Regions from separate parts of the Streptomyces sp. NPDC003327 genome, predicted to be linked through region 1. Evidence: predicted binding sites of a transcription regulator. Region 1 holds the regulator's gene; the other holds the start of a gene.
The links. The regulator HrcA, encoded in region 1, represses chaperone genes, less so after heat shock. The targets are predictions, from matches to a motif close to TTNGCACTCNGNNNNNCNGAGTGCNAA.
Positions count from the first base shown of each region.

Region 2: a site for HrcA is predicted at 5,760-5,786, ahead of groL (chaperonin GroEL). Genes of this name have one in related genera too.

Region 1 covers NZ_JBSFSA010000001.1:160,675-169,002, forward strand. The annotation lists gene ACWDVG_RS00785 (tetratricopeptide repeat protein) at 1-291, opposite strand, end outside; gene ACWDVG_RS00790 (ATP-binding protein) at 288-1,610, opposite strand; gene ACWDVG_RS00795 (hypothetical protein) at 1,692-2,060, shown strand; gene ACWDVG_RS00800 (16S rRNA (uracil(1498)-N(3))-methyltransferase) at 2,057-2,800, opposite strand; gene ACWDVG_RS00805 (nitronate monooxygenase) at 2,797-3,879, opposite strand; gene dnaJ (molecular chaperone DnaJ) at 3,999-5,135, opposite strand; gene hrcA (heat-inducible transcriptional repressor HrcA) at 5,136-6,155, opposite strand; gene ACWDVG_RS00820 (MBL fold metallo-hydrolase) at 6,295-7,023, shown strand; gene ACWDVG_RS00825 (DUF3097 domain-containing protein) at 7,034-7,846, shown strand; gene hemW (radical SAM family heme chaperone HemW) at 7,920-8,328, opposite strand, start outside.
Region 2 covers NZ_JBSFSA010000003.1:173,412-181,739, forward strand. The annotation lists gene ACWDVG_RS03945 (alpha/beta hydrolase) at 1-1,136, opposite strand, end outside; gene ACWDVG_RS03950 (transporter substrate-binding domain-containing protein) at 1,241-1,954, shown strand; gene ACWDVG_RS03955 (NAD-dependent epimerase/dehydratase family protein) at 2,080-3,057, opposite strand; gene ACWDVG_RS03960 (SRPBCC domain-containing protein) at 3,160-3,633, opposite strand; gene groL (chaperonin GroEL) at 3,964-5,592, opposite strand; gene ACWDVG_RS03970 (cold-shock protein) at 5,975-6,178, opposite strand; gene ACWDVG_RS03975 (MoaD/ThiS family protein) at 6,583-6,861, opposite strand; gene thrC (threonine synthase) at 6,888-8,198, opposite strand; SAM riboswitch class I at 8,192-8,328, opposite strand, start outside.

The DNA.
Region 1 (8,328 bases):
CAGCAGGATCTGGGTGCGCATCAGCCAGGCCATGAGCAGCTCGGGCCGGGCCCGCAGCGCCTGGTCGACGGCGGCGAGGGCGGCCGGGTGCTTCTCGGCGCGGTGGTGGCAGCGGGCGAGCAGCACGAGGGCCTCGGCGTCCTCGGGGTCGGTCGCCAGGTGCTGGGCGACGAGGGCCCCGGCCTGCGCGTACCGCCCGGCGTCGTACAGCGCCTCGGCCCGCGCGAGCGCGGTCGGGGTGCCGGGCGTGCCGGGGGTGTGCGGCGGGTGCGGCGTGCTGGGCGTGGTCACAGCTTGCGCTTCCGCTTCAGGTAGGCGAGGAGGTCGTCGTAGAGGCCGCCCTCGTTGGCGAACATGGCGACGTTCCGGGCGGCCGCGAACCACGGCTCGGTCGACGGCCTGATCTGCTTGGCCGCGCCCAGCAGGTCCTTGGTGGAGATGAGGCGTACGGAGCCGCTGCGGGCGGAGTCGAGGAGCGCGGCCTCGGCGGCCGTCTCGCAGACGTGGGCGAGGTCGGCGCCGGAGAAGTCCTCGGTGGCCTTGACGAGTTTGCCCAGGTCGACGGCCTCGATGGGCCGCTCGCGCAGGTGGTAGCGGAGGATCGCCTCGCGCGCGGCGGCGTCCGGCGGCAGCACGAGCAGCGTCCGGTCGAGGCGGCCGGGGCGGCGGAGCGCGAGGTCCACGTCCCAGGGCACGTTGGTGGCGGCGAGGACGAAGACCCCTTCGTTGCCCGCGCCGCTCGCGATGCCGTCGAGTTCGGTGAGGAGCTGGTTGACGACGTTGCGCAGTCCGCTGTGGTGGGTGCGGGAGCGCTTGCCGCCGAGGGCGTCGAGCTCGTCGAGGAAGACGACGCAGGGCGCCTGGCGGCGGGCGGTCTCGAAGATGTCGTGGATGTTCTTCTCGGAGGCGCCGATCCACATGTCGAGGACGTCGGAGAGCGACACGGTGAGGAAGTTGGCGCCGAGCTCGCCCGCGACGGCGCGGGCGATGAAGGTCTTGCCGCAGCCGGGGGGGCCGTAGAGCAGCAGCCCGCCGCGCAGCGACTTGCCGTACAGCCTGCGCAGTTCGGGGTTGCGCATGGGCGCGAGGAAGGCGGCCTCCAGGCGCTCCTTGACCTCCCGCATGCCGCCGACGTCGGCCAGGCGTACGGCTCCGGGGGCGTCCACGTCCCAGGCGGCGGCGTCCCCGGCGGTGCCCTCGCCGTCTGCGGCCTGCGGCCCGTCGAGGAACCGGGGCCCGACGAGGTCCCGCACCTGCTGCTCGGCGGCGGCCCAGTCGAAGGCGGGCGCCTCGGGGGCCGGGGCCTCGGGCGTCTCGGGGGCCTCGGGCGTCTCCGGCGCGGGCGCGGGGGCCTGCGGCACCGGCGCGGGGGCGGGGGCGGGCGGCACGGGCGCGGGGGCCTGCGGCATCCCCATGGCCCGGACCATGAGCGTCCGGGCGGCCTCGTCCCCCGGCGCGTGCTGGAGCGCGACGGCCGCCTCCGCGACGGCCTCGTCGTTCCGGCCCTCGGTGAGGAGGAGCTCGGCGAAGTGGAGGCGCAGGGGCACGTCGTCGGGCGCGGCGGCGACCGCGGCGCGCAGACTGCGGATCAGGGGGGACTCGTCGGCCATGCGGGCCAGCCTAGAAAAGCGCCCGGGCTCCCCGCCCACCGCCCCCGCCGTCCACCCGCGGGCAGCCCCTAGGCTCACCGCATGAGCCGACGTGCACGCGCGCCCCGCAGGTTGACGGTGGACGGCGAGGTGTGGCTGTGGAACACCGCCCACAGCCACCGCCGGGGCTGCCGCACGTACGTGACGCTGCGCCGGGCCGAGCGCCGCAACGCGCTGCTGCGGCTGGTCTTCGACGGCGGGCCCGGTCGCGTCACGGCGGGCTTCCCCTACGGGGTGGGCGAGGTGGCGGCCGTCGGCGGCGGCCACCTGAACCTCAACACACCGGGAGCCGTCCGCGCCCTCCTCGACCTGGCGGCCGCCCGCGGCCTCCTCCCGACGGCCGACGGCCCCCACGAGGTGGACGGCTGGCCGCTCTTCGACGAGCTGACCGCGCCGGAGGAGACGACCTAGCTCCAGCGGCCGGTGCGGGCGAGGACCAGGGCCGTGGCCGCCGTGCCGGCCGTGGAGGTGCGCAGGACGCTGCGGCCGAGGCGGTACGGGCGGGCGCCCGCCTCCTCGAAGACGGCCAGCTCCTCCGGGGAGACACCGCCCTCGGGTCCGACGACCAGGACGATCGAGCCCTTCGCGGGGAGTTCGGCGGTGGCGAGCGCCCCGCTGGGGTGGTCGCGGTCCTCGTGCAGGACGGCGGCGAAGTCGGCGGTCGCGAGGAGCGCGGCGACCTGCTTGGTCGACATCTGGTCCGCGACCTCGGGGAACCGGGTCCTGCGCGACTGCTTCCCGGCCTCGCGGGCGGTGGAGCGCCACTTGCCGAGCGCCTTGAGACCGCGGTCGCCCCGCCACTGGGTGATGCAGCGGGAGGCGGCCCACGGCACGATCGCGTCGACGCCGGTCTCCGTCATGGTCTCCACGGCGAGTTCGCCCCGGTCGCCCTTGGGCAGCGCCTGGACGACGGTGACGCGCGGCTCCTCCGCCGGGTCCTCGTGGACGGCCGAGGCCTCCACGGTCAGCCGGTCCTTGCCCTCGACGGCCGAGACGACGCAGTCGGCCCAGCGGCCCCGGCCGTCGGTGAGGACGACGGCCTCCCCCGGCTCCAGCCGCTTCACGGAGACGGCGTGCCGTCCCTCGGGCCCGTCCAGGACGAACTGCCGGGTGTCGGGGAGGGAGTCGACGACGAAGACGGGTGCGGTCATGAGGCGCTCCTGCGGTCCAGCTCGGAGAGTGCGGTGTCGAGTTCGGCGGCCAGCACCTCGACGAGCTGCCCGGCGGGCAGCTCGCGGGCGAGCCGGTGGCCCTGGCCGGCCCACAGGGCCATGCCCTGCGCGTCGCCGGCGGTCGCGGCGGCTTTGCGCAGCGGGGCGGTGAGGTGGTGGATCTCGGGGTACGCGGCGGGGGCGTACGGCCCGTGCTCGCGCACGAACCGGTTGACGAGCCCGCGCGCCGGGCGCCCGGAGAAGGCCCGGGTCAGCTCGGTGCGGGTGAAGAGGGGGTCGGTCAGGGCCCGCTTGTGCAGGGGGTGGGCGCCCGACTCGGGGCAGACGAGGAACGCGGTGCCCAGCTGGGCGGCCTCGGCGCCCGCGGCGAGGACGGCGGCGATCTGGGCGCCGCGCATGATGCCGCCGGCGGCGACGATCGGCAGCGCGACGCGTTCGCGGACCCGGGTGATCAGGGTCAGCAGCCCGGTGCCGGGGTCGCCCTCGTCGGAGGAGTCGTCGCGGTGGGTGCCCTGGTGGCCGCCGGCCTCGACGCCCTGGACGCAGACGGCGTCGGCGCCCGCGCCCTCGGCGGCGAGGGCCTCGTCGGCGGAGGTGACGGTGACGATCGTGTACGTACCGGCGCGGGCGAGGGAGGCGAGGGTATCGGGCGCCGGGCAGCCGAAGGTGAAGGAGACGACGGGCACCGGGTCCTCCAGGAGGATGGCCAGCTTGGCGTCGTACGCGTCGTCGCGGCCCTCGTCGGTCTCGCCGAGCTGCGTCTCGTACCAGGTCGCCTCGCCAGCGAGCTGGTGCCGGTAGACCTCGACGGCCGCGGGGTCGGCGGGCCGCCCGCCGGAGGGCATGAACACGTTGACGCCGAACGGCCGGGCGGTGAGCCGGCGCACCTGCTTGATCTCCTGGTAGAGCCCGCCGGCCGTCTTGTACCCGGCGGCGAGGAAGCCGAGCGCCCCGGCCTCGCAGACGGCCCCGACGAGCTCGGGACAGGAGGCGCCACCCGCCATGGGGGCCTGCACGATCGGAAAGCGCGAGAGATCGTTCAGTGCGGTGGTGGACATACGGGCATCGTGTCATGTCGCCCCCGCGGGCAAGGAAAAGGGGCGGCACCGGAGTGCCGCCCCTGATCCCGAACGTGACTGCTCAGCGCCCGTTGAACGCGTCCCGCTGTGTCGGGACCTCAGCGCCCGTTGAACGCGTCCTTCAGGCGGGAGAACAGGCCCTGCTGTCCCGGCTGGAACTGGCCCGTGGGGCGTTCCTCGCCGCGCAGCTTGGCCAGTTCGCGCAGGAGCCGTTCCTGCTCGGCGTCGAGCTTGCTCGGCGTCTGGACCTCGACGTGGACGATGAGGTCGCCGCGCCCGTTGCCGCGCAGGTGCGTCACGCCGCGCCCGTGGAGCGGGATCGACTGGCCGGACTGGGTGCCCGGGCGGATGTCGATCTCCTCGACGCCGTCGAGGGTCTGCAGCGGCACCTTCGTGCCGAGCGCGCCCGCGGTCATCGGGATGGTGACCGTGCAGTGCAGGTCGTCGCCGCGCCGCTGGAAGACCTCGTGCGGGGTCTCGTGGATCTCGACGTACAGGTCGCCGGCGGGGCCGCCACCGGGGCCCACCTCGCCCTCGCCCGCGAGCTGGATGCGGGTGCCGTTGTCGACGCCGGCCGGGATCTTGACCGTGAGGGTGCGGCGGGACCGCACCCGGCCGTCGCCCGCGCACTCGGGGCACGGGGTCGGGACGACGGTGCCGAAGCCCTGGCACTGGGGGCAGGGCCGGGAGGTCATGACCTGGCCCAGGAAGGACCGGGTGACCTGGGAGACCTCGCCGCGGCCGCGGCACATGTCACAGGTCTGGGCGGACGTGCCGGGGGCCGCGCCCTCACCCGAACAGGTGGTGCAGACGACCGCCGTGTCGACCTGGATGTCCTTGGTGGTGCCGAAGGCCGCCTCGTTGAGGTCGATCTCCAGGCGGATCATGGCGTCCTGGCCGCGGCGGGTCCGCGAGCGCGGTCCGCGCTGCGAGGCCGTGCCGAAGAACGCGTCCATGATGTCCGAGAAGTTGCCGAAGCCGCCGGCTCCGAAGCCGCCCGCGCCGCCGCCGCCCGAGGCGGAGAGCGGGTCGCCGCCGAGGTCGTAGACCTGCTTCTTCTGCGGGTCCGAGAGGACCTCGTAGGCCGCGTTGATCTCCTTGAACCGCTCCTGCGTCTTCGGGTCCGGGTTGACGTCCGGGTGAAGCTCGCGGGCCAGTCGGCGGAAGGCCTTCTTGATCTCGTCCTGGGACGCGTCGCGGCGTACGCCGAGTACGGCGTAGTAGTCCGTGGCCACTTACGACTCCGCCAGGATCTGTCCGACGTAACGTGCCACTGCGCGTACCGCTCCCATCGTTCCGGGGTAGTCCATGCGGGTCGGTCCGACCACGCCGAGTTTGGCGACTGCTTCGCCGCCCGAACCGTAGCCGACCGAGACGACGGACGTGGAGTTCAGTCCCTCGTGGGCGTTCTCGTGCCCGATGCGTACGGTCATGCCCGATTCCTTGGCCTCGCCGAGGAGCTTGAGGAGCACGACCTGCTCCTCGAGGGCCTCCAGGACGGGCCTGATCGTCAGGGGGAAGTCGTGTCCGAAGCGGGTGAGATTGGCGGTGCCGCCGATCATCAGCCGCTCCTCGTGTTCCTCCACGAGGCTTTCGAGGAGGGTCGCGAGCACGGTGGAGACCGTGGCGCGGTCCTCGGGCTCCTCGAAGGACTCGGGGAGGTCCTGCACCAGCTGCGGCACGTCGGCGAAGCGACGGCCGACGACCCGGCTGTTGAGCCGGGCCCGCAGGTCGGCGAGGGAGGTCTCGCCGAAGGGCGCCGGGCAGTCGATGACCCGCTGCTCGACCCGGCCGGTGTCCGTGATGAGGACGAGCATCAGGCGGGCCGGGGCCAGCGAGAGCAGCTCGACGTGCCGGACGGTCGACCGGGTCAGCGAGGGGTACTGGACGACGGCGACCTGCCGGGTCAGCTGGGCGAGCAGCCGGACCGTCCGGCCGACGACGTCGTCGAGGTCGACCGCGCCGTCCAGGAAGTTGTGGATGGCCCGCCGCTCCGGGGTGGACAGCGGCTTGACGCCGGCCAGCCGGTCCACGAAGAGGCGGTAGCCCTTGTCGGTGGGGATGCGGCCCGCGCTGGTGTGCGGCTGGGCGATGTATCCCTCGTCCTCCAGGACGGCCATGTCGTTGCGCACGGTGGCGGGCGACACGCCGAGCTTGTGGCGTTCCGTGAGCGCCTTGGAGCCGACGGGCTCCTCCGTGCCGACGTAGTCCTGGACGATGGCGCGCAGCACCTCGAGTCTGCGTTCGCTGAGCATGGCGCACACCTCCAGCTGTCGTCGTTCCCGGTTGCTCCGCTTTTGGCACTCGACCCGTCCGAGTGCCAGGAATCCCCCGGCCAGTGTACGGCCGGGCCCGTCGCTCCTGGCAAGGAGGCGGACCCGCTAGCGTCGCCCCATGGAGATCGACTGGGCAGCGTGGGGATGGGAAGGGCTCTCGGACGGGGTGGGCAGGCGACGGCTCCCCGGCTGGGACGCGACGGCCGGACTGGTCCTGGGAGAACGGGCCGTACTGCTCTACGACACCGGCTCGACCCTCGCCGAGGGCGCCGGGCTGCGGGAGCAGATCGAGGGGCTGACCGGCGGCCGGAGAGTGACGCACATCGCACTGAGCCATCCGCACTTCGACCACGTCCTCGGCACCGCGGCGTTCGCGGGAGCGGAGGTCTTCGGCGCGGTCGGCGTGGACGGGCTGCTGCGCCGGGCGGGCGAGCGCGAGGGGCTCCTTGCGGACGCGGTACGGCAGGGGGTGGACGCGCGGGCCGCCGAGGAGGCCGTCGCGGCCCTGGTGTCCCCGGGCCACACGGTCACCGGCGAGTGGACGCTCGACCTGGGCGGCCGGCAGGTGCTCCTGGCGAACGTGGGCCCCGGCCACACCGGCCACGACCTGGTGCTCCTGGTGCCGGGCGAGCGCGAGGTCGTGTTCTGCGGGGACCTGGTGGAGGAGTCGGGCGAGCCGCAGGCGGGCCCGGACGCGATCCCGTCCCGCTGGCCGGACGCGCTGGACCGGCTCCTCGCGCTGGGCGGCGAGGACGCGGTGTACGTGCCCGGGCACGGGGCGGTGGTCGACGCCGCGTTCGTACGACGCCAGCGCGATGAACTGGCACGGCGCTTCTCCGTGGCCTAACGTCGCCCGAATGCGCAGCTACAACCCGGATCTGACGCCCCCTTGGAAGCGTTCCGCGCCCGTACCCGAGGTCCCGGCCGACCTCGACCTGGTGGTGGAGGAGGTCGCGACGGGCTTCTGCGGGGCGGTCGTCCGCTGCGAGGCGGGCACGGTGACCCTGGAGGACCGGTTCGGCAAGCACCGGGTCTTCCCGATGGACCCGCGCGGCTTCCTCCTGGAGGGGCGGGTCGTCACGCTCGTCCGCCCCGCCCCCGGCGGCCCGGCCCGCCCCGCCCGTACGGCCTCCGGCTCGATCGCGGTCCCGGGCGCGCGGGCGCGGGTGGCCCGTGCGGGCCGCATCTACGTGGAGGGCCGCCACGACGCCGAGCTCGTCGAGCGGGTGTGGGGCGACGACCTGCGGATCGAGGGCGTGGTCGTGGAGTACCTGGAGGGCGTGGACGACCTCCCGTCGATCGTCGCGGAGTTCGCCCCGGCACCGGACGCCCGGCTGGGGGTCCTGGTGGACCACCTGGTGCCGGGCTCGAAGGAGTCCCGCCTGGCCGCGCGGGTGACGGGCCCGGACGTCCTGGTGGTCGGCCACCCCTACATCGACGTCTGGGAGGCCGTGAAGCCGTCCTCCCTGGGCATCCCGGCCTGGCCGAAGGTCCCGCACGGCCAGGACTGGAAGACGGGCGTGTGCCGGGCGCTCGGCTGGCCGCACGAGAACACGGGCGCCGTCTGGCAGGCGATCCTGGACCGGGTCCACTCCTACAAGGACCTGGAACCGGCGCTCCTCGCCCGGGTGGAGGAACTGATCGACTTCGTCACGGCCGGGCCCGGCTAGGCCGTCTCTTCCGGATCTCGCCGGGCTCCCGACGCCCGGTGTCGCGAGCCCGGCCCGATCCGGAAGAAGCGCCCTAGTCCACCAGGTCCCGCACCACGGCGTCGGCGAGCAGCCGTCCCCGCAGGGTCAGCACCGCGCGCCCGGCTTCGTACGGCCCGGCGTCGAGAAGCCCGTCCGCACGCGCCCGTGCGGCCGCCGCGAGCCCCGCCGGCCGCAGCAGCGACAGCTCGACGCCCTCGCGCAGCCGCAGCTCCAGCAGGATGCGCTCCACGCGCCGGTCCTCGTCCGAGAGGACCTCCCGGCCGGCGCCCGGTGACTTCCCGGCGCCGAGCGCGGCGGCGTACGCGCCCGGGTGCTTCACGTTCCACCACCGGACGCCGCCCACGTGCGAGTGGGCGCCGGGGCCGGCGCCCCACCAGTCGGCGCCGCGCCAGTACAGCTCGTTGTGGAGGCAGCGCCCGGCCTCCGAGGTGGCCCAGTTG
Region 2 (8,328 bases), on a different contig from region 1:
ACCGAGCGCGGCCAGTCCACGTCGTTGCAGATGACGCCCACCGTCACGGCCGCCGCCTCGTCCGGCATCGCCCCCGCGAGCTCGGGCGGCAGCGCCGGCACGCCCGCCGGGTCCAGCGCGTCGGCCACCAGACGCCCGAAGGCCGGGAAGGCCCCGTCCGCGTACAGCGCCAGCTGGAGGGCCTGGAGCAGCACCGGCCCCGTCAGCGGCACGCCCGGCGTGCTCGTGGCCCGCGGCTCCCGGTCCAGCCGGGCCGCGAGGTCCAGCACCACCCGCCGTACGTCCTGCGGCCGGGCCGCGAGCCGCAACCCCTCGTCCGCCCGGTCGGGGTGCGCCGCCCACGCCGCGAAGTCCGGGAACCGGTCCTCCGCGCCCACCGCCATCCCGGCGAGCCAGCCCCGCGCCACCCGCTTCGGGTCCGGGTCGTTGCTGCTGTCCAGGACCCAGCGGTCCGTCCGCCCCGGGAACCTCTCCGCGTACGCCGCCGCCACGTACGTCCCGTACGACACGCTCCAGGCCGACAGGCTCCGCTCGCCGAGCGCCTCCCGCAGCAGGTCCATGTCCCGCACCTGGTTCGCGGTCGTCAGGCTCCGCAGCATCGCCCCGCCGTGTGCGGCGCAGGCCTCCGCGATCCGCCTCGACCGGGCCGCGTTCGCGCCGATCCCGCCGTCCGCGCCCGGCCAGGACCGCAGCGTCACCATCCACCGGTCCTCGTCCGCGAGCCCGCACCGGGCCTTCGCGCTGCCCCCGGTGCCGCGCGGATCGAACGCCACCAGGTCGTACGCCCCGCCCAGCTCCTTTCGCAGCGCCTCCCCCTTCGCCGCGAGCCGCTGCACCCCGGAGCCCCCGGGCCCGCCCGGAATCACCATGAGCACCCCGCGCCGCGCCTCCGGCCGCTCGCTCCGGATCCGCGAGACCGCCAGGTCGATCCGCTCACCTCCGGGGTCGGCGTGGTCGAGCGGCACGGAGAGCACGGCGCACTCCTGCCCCTCGACGGGCTTCACGCGCGCCTCGCACGCCCCCCACTCCAGCCCGCCCCCCGTCCGGGCGAAGGCCTCCCCACCGACGAGCCCCGCCCCGACGACCACACCGGAGAGAGCACCGACCAGAACCTTCCGCACACGCTTCGTCGTCATGCCCCCACCCTCCCGAACCGCCCGCCCGGCCCCCATCCGGCGGGCAGGCGCATCTGAGGTGGGGTCAACCCCCGCCCGCCGAAAGGCGCCTAGACTCCGCTGCCATGACCACCACCGCCGCCATCGCCGCCGACCTCGCGCCCACCGGGACCCTGCGGGCCTCCGTCAACCTCGGGAACCCGGTGCTCGCCCAGGGGACCACCGAGGCACCGACCGGGATCACCGTCGACCTGGCGCGGGAGATCGGCGAACGGCTCGGGCTCCCGGTCGAGTTCCTCTGCTTCGACGCGGCGCGGAAGTCGTACGAGGCGATGGCGCGGGGGCGGGCGGACCTCTGCTTCCTGGCGGTGGACCCGGCGCGCGAGAAGGACGTCGCGTTCACCGAGCCGTACGTCGTCATCGAGGGGGTGTACGTCGTGCCCCGCGCGTCCGGGCTGGTCACCGTCGCGGACGTGGACGCGCCGGGTGTGCGGATCGGGGTCAAGCAGGGGTCGGCCTACGACCTGTTCCTGTCCCGGGAACTGGCCCACGCGCGCGTGGTGCGCGGCGCGGAGGGCGTGGACGTGTTCCGGGAGGAGGGCCTGGAGGCGGGCGCCGGGATCCGGCAGCCGATGGTCGCGTACGTCGCCGCGCACGACGACGTACGGCTGATCGACGGGCGGTTCATGGAGATCCGCCAGGCGGTGGGGACGACGGTCGCGCGGACCCCGCAGACCGTGGCGTTCCTGCGGTCCGTGGTGGCGGAGCTGAAGGCGAACGGTTTCGTCACCGACGCGCTCCGCCGCTCCGGCCAGGACCCTGCACTCGTCGCCCCGTAGGGTCCGGAACCCCGCCGCCACGGGGCCCTCGCCACGGGGCCCCGCCACCCACCGGGCCGCTCGCCGCCGGACCCCGCCGCCACCGAGCCCTCGCCACGGGGCCCTCGGCTGTCGCCCCGTACCCCCTACAGCGACGCGCGCAGCTCGCGCTCCCGTTCCGCGCCGAGGCCCGCGCGGCGTGCGCGGTCGAGGCCCTGCTCGCGCTCCCACGCCAGGGTGTCCGCGACCATCTCCTCGCGCGGGCGGTTGCGCAGTCCCGCGGCGACCGCGGCCGCGCCCGAGCGGCTGCCGTGCCAGTCCGCCTCGTGCACCCACAGCGGCAGCGCATCGGGCCCCGCCCACTGGCCGACGCCCCGCTCGACGAGGAGGGCCGAGTCGGCGCGGACGACCGGCGCCGTGTGCCCGGCCACCGCGCGGCACAGCTCGATCCACTCGGGGAAGGGCACGACGGGACCCACCGCGTCGTACGTGCCGGTGGTCTTCGCCTCGGCCGCGTCGAGCAGCCACGCGGCCAGGTCACGGACGTCGACGATCTGCGTGGGCAGCTGCGGGAGGTCCGGCACCAGCAGCGGCTCCTCCGGGGCGCGCGCCGCGCGGGCGGGCCAGTAGCCGGTACGGTCGGTGTGGTCGCCGGGGCCGCCGATGAGGCCGGCCCGGGCGGTCAGGAGCCGGTCGCCGACGGCTGCCGCGGTGGCGAGCTCGCAGGCCACCTTCGCCTCGCCGTACGTCTCGCGGCCCACCCGCTCCTGGTCGGTCGGGGGCAGCAGCGCGGCGGACTCGTCGGCGCCGGGCGTCCCGTGGAAGGCGTAGGCGCTGACGGACGAGACGTACGTCCAGTGCCGGGCGCGCCCGGCGAGCGCGTCGAGCGCCTCCCGCACGAAGGCGGGCTGCCACGAGACCTCGACGACCGCGTCCCAGTCACGGTCGAGCAGTTCGTCGTACGCCCCCGGGGCGCTCCGGTCCGCCGCGACGAGCCGCGCTCCTTCGGCGACGCCGCCGCTCTCGCCGCGCGCGAGGCAGGTCACGGCGTGGCCGCGGGCCAGCGCCTGTCGTGCGGTCTCCCGGCCGAGCCAGGCCGTCCCGCCCAGAATCAGTAGGTCCATGCGGCCAGTTGATCACCCGGGCTCCCTCCTGAGGCGCGGAGTTCGCCGTCAGCGCAGTCCGAGGGGCCCCGCCCGCCTGCCCGCCCCCGGGGACCGGGTCCGCTACCGCCCGGACCGCAGGTGTGCCGCCAGGCGGTCGTACTGCTCCCGGACGCCCGTCTCCATGCCCGCCGCGAGCGCCTGGTCGCGGGTCTCGTTGGAGGGCCAGAAGGACGTGCTGGTCAGGGCCGTGCCGCCGTCGGGCGTCGTGTCGAAGGTGAGCGTGACCCGGACCGGCGGGGCGTCCGGCATCTGCTCGAAGGTCTCGGTGTAGTCGAGCCGCTCGGCCGGGACGATGTCCTCGTACGTCCCGGAGAACACGAACTCCTGCCCGTCCGGGGCGCGCTGGCCCCAGCGCCAGGCGCCACCGATCCGCAGGTCGATGTCGACGACCGTGGTGGTCAGCGCGGAGACGCCGTACCAGACGCGGACCTCCTCGGGGCGGGTCCAGGCGTCCCAGACCCGCTGGGGCGGGGCGTCGAACGTGCGGGTGATGACCAGCTCGCGGTCGGCCGGGGTCGTCAGGAGGGTGACCATCGTCGTATCCCTTCACGAAGGGGCCATTCCAGGATCACCCCGGCAATCGAACAAAGCGAGTGAACACGTTCGACTGCCGGGTTCGACTGCCGGGCGCGGGTCCGGAACCGGGACCGGCACCGGTCCGGCACGGGACCGGCACCGGTCCGGCACGGGACCGGCACCGGTCCGGCACGGGACCGGCACCGGTCCGGCACGGGGCCGGCACCGGTCCGGACAACGCCCGAGGGCGGCACCCCCTGGTGGGGGTGCCGCCCTCGTCGCGTTCCACTCGGTTCGGCCCGCCTCGGGCGAGGAACCGTCGAGCGATGAACCGCCGATCCCGGAGGATCAGAAGTCCATGTCACCGCCCGGCATGCCGCCGCCGGCCGGCGCGGCGGCCTTCTCCGGCTTGTCGGCGATGACGGCCTCGGTGGTGAGGAAGAGCGCGGCGATCGACGCGGCGTTCTGCAGCGCGGAGCGCGTGACCTTCGCCGGGTCGATGATGCCCTCGGCGATGAGGTCGACGTACTCGTTGGTCGCGGCGTTCAGGCCGTGGCCGACGGGCAGGTTGCGGACCTTCTCCGCCACGACGCCGCCCTCGAGGCCGGCGTTGACGGCGATCTGCTTCAGCGGGGCCTCCAGGGCCAGCTTCACGATCGCGGCACCCGTGGCCTCGTCGCCCGTGAGGTCGCCCTCGAGCTTCTCGAAGACGTTGGAGGCCTGCAGCAGGGCCACGCCACCACCGGCGACGATGCCCTCCTCGACGGCCGCCTTCGCGTTGCGGACGGCGTCCTCGATGCGGTGCTTGCGCTCCTTGAGCTCGACCTCGGTCGCGGCACCGGCCTTGATGACGGCCACGCCGCCGGCCAGCTTCGCGAGGCGCTCCTGGAGCTTCTCGCGGTCGTAGTCCGAGTCGGAGTTCTCGATCTCGGCACGGATCTGGTTCACGCGACCGGCGACCTGCTCGCTGTCACCGGCACCGTCGACGATGGTGGTCTCATCCTTGGTGATGACGACCTTGCGGGCGCGGCCCAGCAGGTCGAGGCCCGCGTTCTCCAGCTTGAGGCCGACCTCCTCGGAGATGACCGTGCCGCCGGTGAGGATGGCGATGTCGTTCAGCATGGCCTTGCGACGGTCGCCGAAGCCCGGGGCCTTGACCGCGACGGACTTGAAGGTGCCGCGGATCTTGTTGACGACCAGGGTCGACAGGGCCTCGCCCTCGACGTCCTCGGCGATGATCAGCAGCGGCTTGCCGGACTGCATGACCTTCTCGAGAAGCGGAAGGAGGTCCTTCACCGAGGAGATCTTGGAGTTGACGATGAGGAGGTACGGGTCGTCGAGCGACGCCTCCATACGCTCCATGTCGGTGGCGAAGTACGCCGAGATGTAGCCCTTGTCGAAGCGCATGCCCTCGGTGAGCTCGAGCTCGAGACCGAAGGTCTGCGACTCCTCGACGGTGATGACGCCTTCCTTGCCGACCTTGTCCATCGCCTCGGCGATGAGCTCGCCGATCTGGGTGTCGGCGGCGGAGATGGAGGCCGTGGAAGCGATCTGCTCCTTGGTCTCGACATCCTTCGCCTGCTCGAGCAGGGCGCCGGAGACGGCCTCGACGGCCTTCTCGATGCCGCGCTTCAGAGCCATCGGGTTGGCGCCGGCGGCGACGTTGCGGAGGCCCTCGCGGACGAGCGCCTGGGCGAGGACGGTGGCGGTGGTCGTACCGTCGCCGGCGACGTCGTCCGTCTTCTTGGCGACTTCCTTGACCAGCTCGGCGCCGATCTTCTCGTACGGGTCCTCGAGCTCGATCTCCTTGGCGATGGAGACACCATCGTTGGTGATCGTGGGGGCGCCCCACTTCTTCTCGAGGACGACGTTGCGGCCCTTGGGGCCGAGGGTGACCTTGACGGCGTCAGCGAGCTGGTTCATGCCGCGCTCGAGACCGCGCCGGGCCTCCTCGTCGAACGCGATGATCTTGGCCATGTGAAGTGGTCCTCCCGGACATGGGGTGGATAACGCTCCAGGAACGCGCCGACGCCCGCGACGGACGGCCTCCGGGAGTCCGTGTGGTTCCTTGCCCCACCCGGCCGGCGACCTCGTCGTGCTCGATCCTCGTAGCACTCTCACCTTCCGAGTGCTAACGCCAATGATTAGCACTCGACCTATGTGAGTGCAAGCCGTTCCGGAGGAACGTCGATGAGGGGTGGCGGTCGGGCGACGGGTGGGGGCAAGCGACTCTCATGGATCGACCCCTCTCGCCAGGGGGCGCCTCCACCCGCGCTCAGGGAACGCGCGAGGGGCCCGCATCCCCTGGTCGGGATGCGGACCCCTCGACGGCGTGCGTCGGTGGCCGATCGCGCCGCGCTCAGACGGCGAGCTTGACCATGTCCGCCTGCGGACCCTTCTGGCCCTGCGAGATCTCGAACTCGACCCGCTGGCCCTCTTCGAGGGTGCGGTAGCCATCCATCTGGATCGCGCTGTAGTGGACGAAAACATCCGCACCACCGTCGACCGCGATGAAGCCGTAGCCCTTCTCCGCGTTGAACCACTTGACGGTGCCCTGAGCCATGCCTAACTCCCCTATTACTGGCCCTTGCGCGGGACCGCACTTCGCGGACCCGGGTCAGACCCTGCGCCGGAACGCGTCGACCGCGGCTGAATGTATCTGCCCAACTGCCCTCTGCAACAGGTCATTCGAGCGAGAATTCTGGGCGGGCCGTAAAGGCGAATTCATCCGATTCCCGTGAATCCCGGGGCAAGTCGGGCCCGGCAAAGGGCGCAGAAGGTACACAACGCGCACACACTTTGGCTGCTTCTTGTCGCGCGCGGACGCATTCTCATATGCGCCCGGCATGAGCAGCGGAGGGGACTTCCCTAACTCTACCGCGCTCAACCATGCAGAATTGCCCCTTCCGCTTATTGTCGCGGAAGGGGCAATTCGAGGAAGAAGAGGAAGAAGGGGACCGGACCGGATCAGCAGCCGCCGGCGACGGCGGGAATGATCGAGACGCCCGCGCCGTCCGGGGTCGCCGTCTCCAGGCCCTGCTCGAAGCGCACGTCGTCGTCGTTCACGTACACGTTGACGAAGCGGCGCAGCTTGCCCTGGTCGTCGAGGACGCGGGCGGCGATGCCGGTGTGGTTCTTCTCCAGGTCCGCGATGACCTCGGCGAGGGTCGCGCCCTCGGCCTTCACCTCGGACTGCCCGCCCGTGTAGGTGCGGAGGATGGTGGGGATGCGGACGTTCACGGCCATGTGTTCACGAACCTTTCGGTGGTCGTTCAGTGGGCCAGGCCCGCGTCGCGGAACGCGTCCAGGCTCGGGCGGATGGTGGCGGTCGCCTGCGAGCCGTCGGCCACGGCGTCCAGGGTCTTGAGGCCGTCGCCCGTGTTGAGGACGACGGTGGTGAGCGCCGGGTCGATCAGGCCCGCCTCGACGAGCTTCCTCGTCACGCCCACGGTCACGCCACCCGCCGTCTCGGCGAAGATGCCCTCGGTCTCGGCGAGCAGCTTGATCGCGTCGACGACCTGCTCGTCGTTGACGTCCTCCACGGCGCCGCCCGTCCGGCGGGCGATGTCCAGGACGTACGGGCCGTCGGCCGGGTTGCCGATCGCCAGCGACTTGGCGATGGTGTTCGGCTTCTGGGGCCGTACGACGTCGTGGCCGGCCTTGAAGGCCGCGGAGACCGGGGAGCAGCCCTCGGCCTGGGCGCCGAAGATCTTGTACGGCTTGTCCTCGACGAGGCCCAGCTTGATCAGCTCCTGCAGACCCTTGTCGATCTTGGTGAGCTGGGAGCCGGAGGCGATCGGGATGACCAGCTGGTCCGGGATGACCCAGCCGAGCTGCTCGCAGATCTCGTACGCGAGCGTCTTGGAGCCCTCGCCGTAGTACGGGCGGAGGTTGACGTTCACGAAGCCCCAGCCCTCGCCGAGCGGGTCGCCGATGAGCTCCGAGCAGAAGCGGTTGACGTCGTCGTAGTTGCCCTCGATGGCGACGAGGTCACCGCCGTAGACACCGGCCATGACGACCTTGCCCTGCTCCAGGTCGTGCGGGATGAACACGCAGGAGCGGAAGCCGGCGCGGGCGGCGGCGGCGCCGACGGCGCCGGCCAGGTTGCCGGTGGAGGAGCAGGAGAGGGTGGTGAAGCCGAAGGCGCGGGCGGCCTCGATGGCCTGGGCGACGACCCGGTCCTTGAAGGAGTGGGTCGGGTTGCCGGAGTCGTCCTTGACGTGGAGCTTGCCGGGCTCGACGCCGATCGCGCGGGCGAGGTTGTCGGCCTGGACGAGCTTGGTCCAGCCCGGGTTCAGGTTCGGCTTCTCGGCGACGTCGGCGGGGACGGGCAGCAGGGGGGCGTAGCGCCAGATGTTGGCGGGGCCGGCCTCGATCCGCTTGCGCAGGGCCTCCGGGTCGCCGGTCGGCAGGTCGTAGGCGACTTCGAGCGGTCCGAAACACAGCTCACAGGCGAAGATCGGGCCGAGGGCGAAGACCTCGCCGCATTCGCGACAGGAGAGCCCGGAAGCGGGACCGAGGTCGACGGGGGTGGCGGGTGCGACAGTCTGTACAGCCATGGAGGCGAGGCCCTTTCTCCTCATCTTCCTCACGACGCGTTTCGCCGCGAGACGGATTTGGCACCTTCCCTAGCCGGGGACCCCGCGTGCACGAGAAAACCGACTGGAGGGTTGCCGGGGCTTCAACGGGCCGTATCCCTCTGCCCCTCTGGAT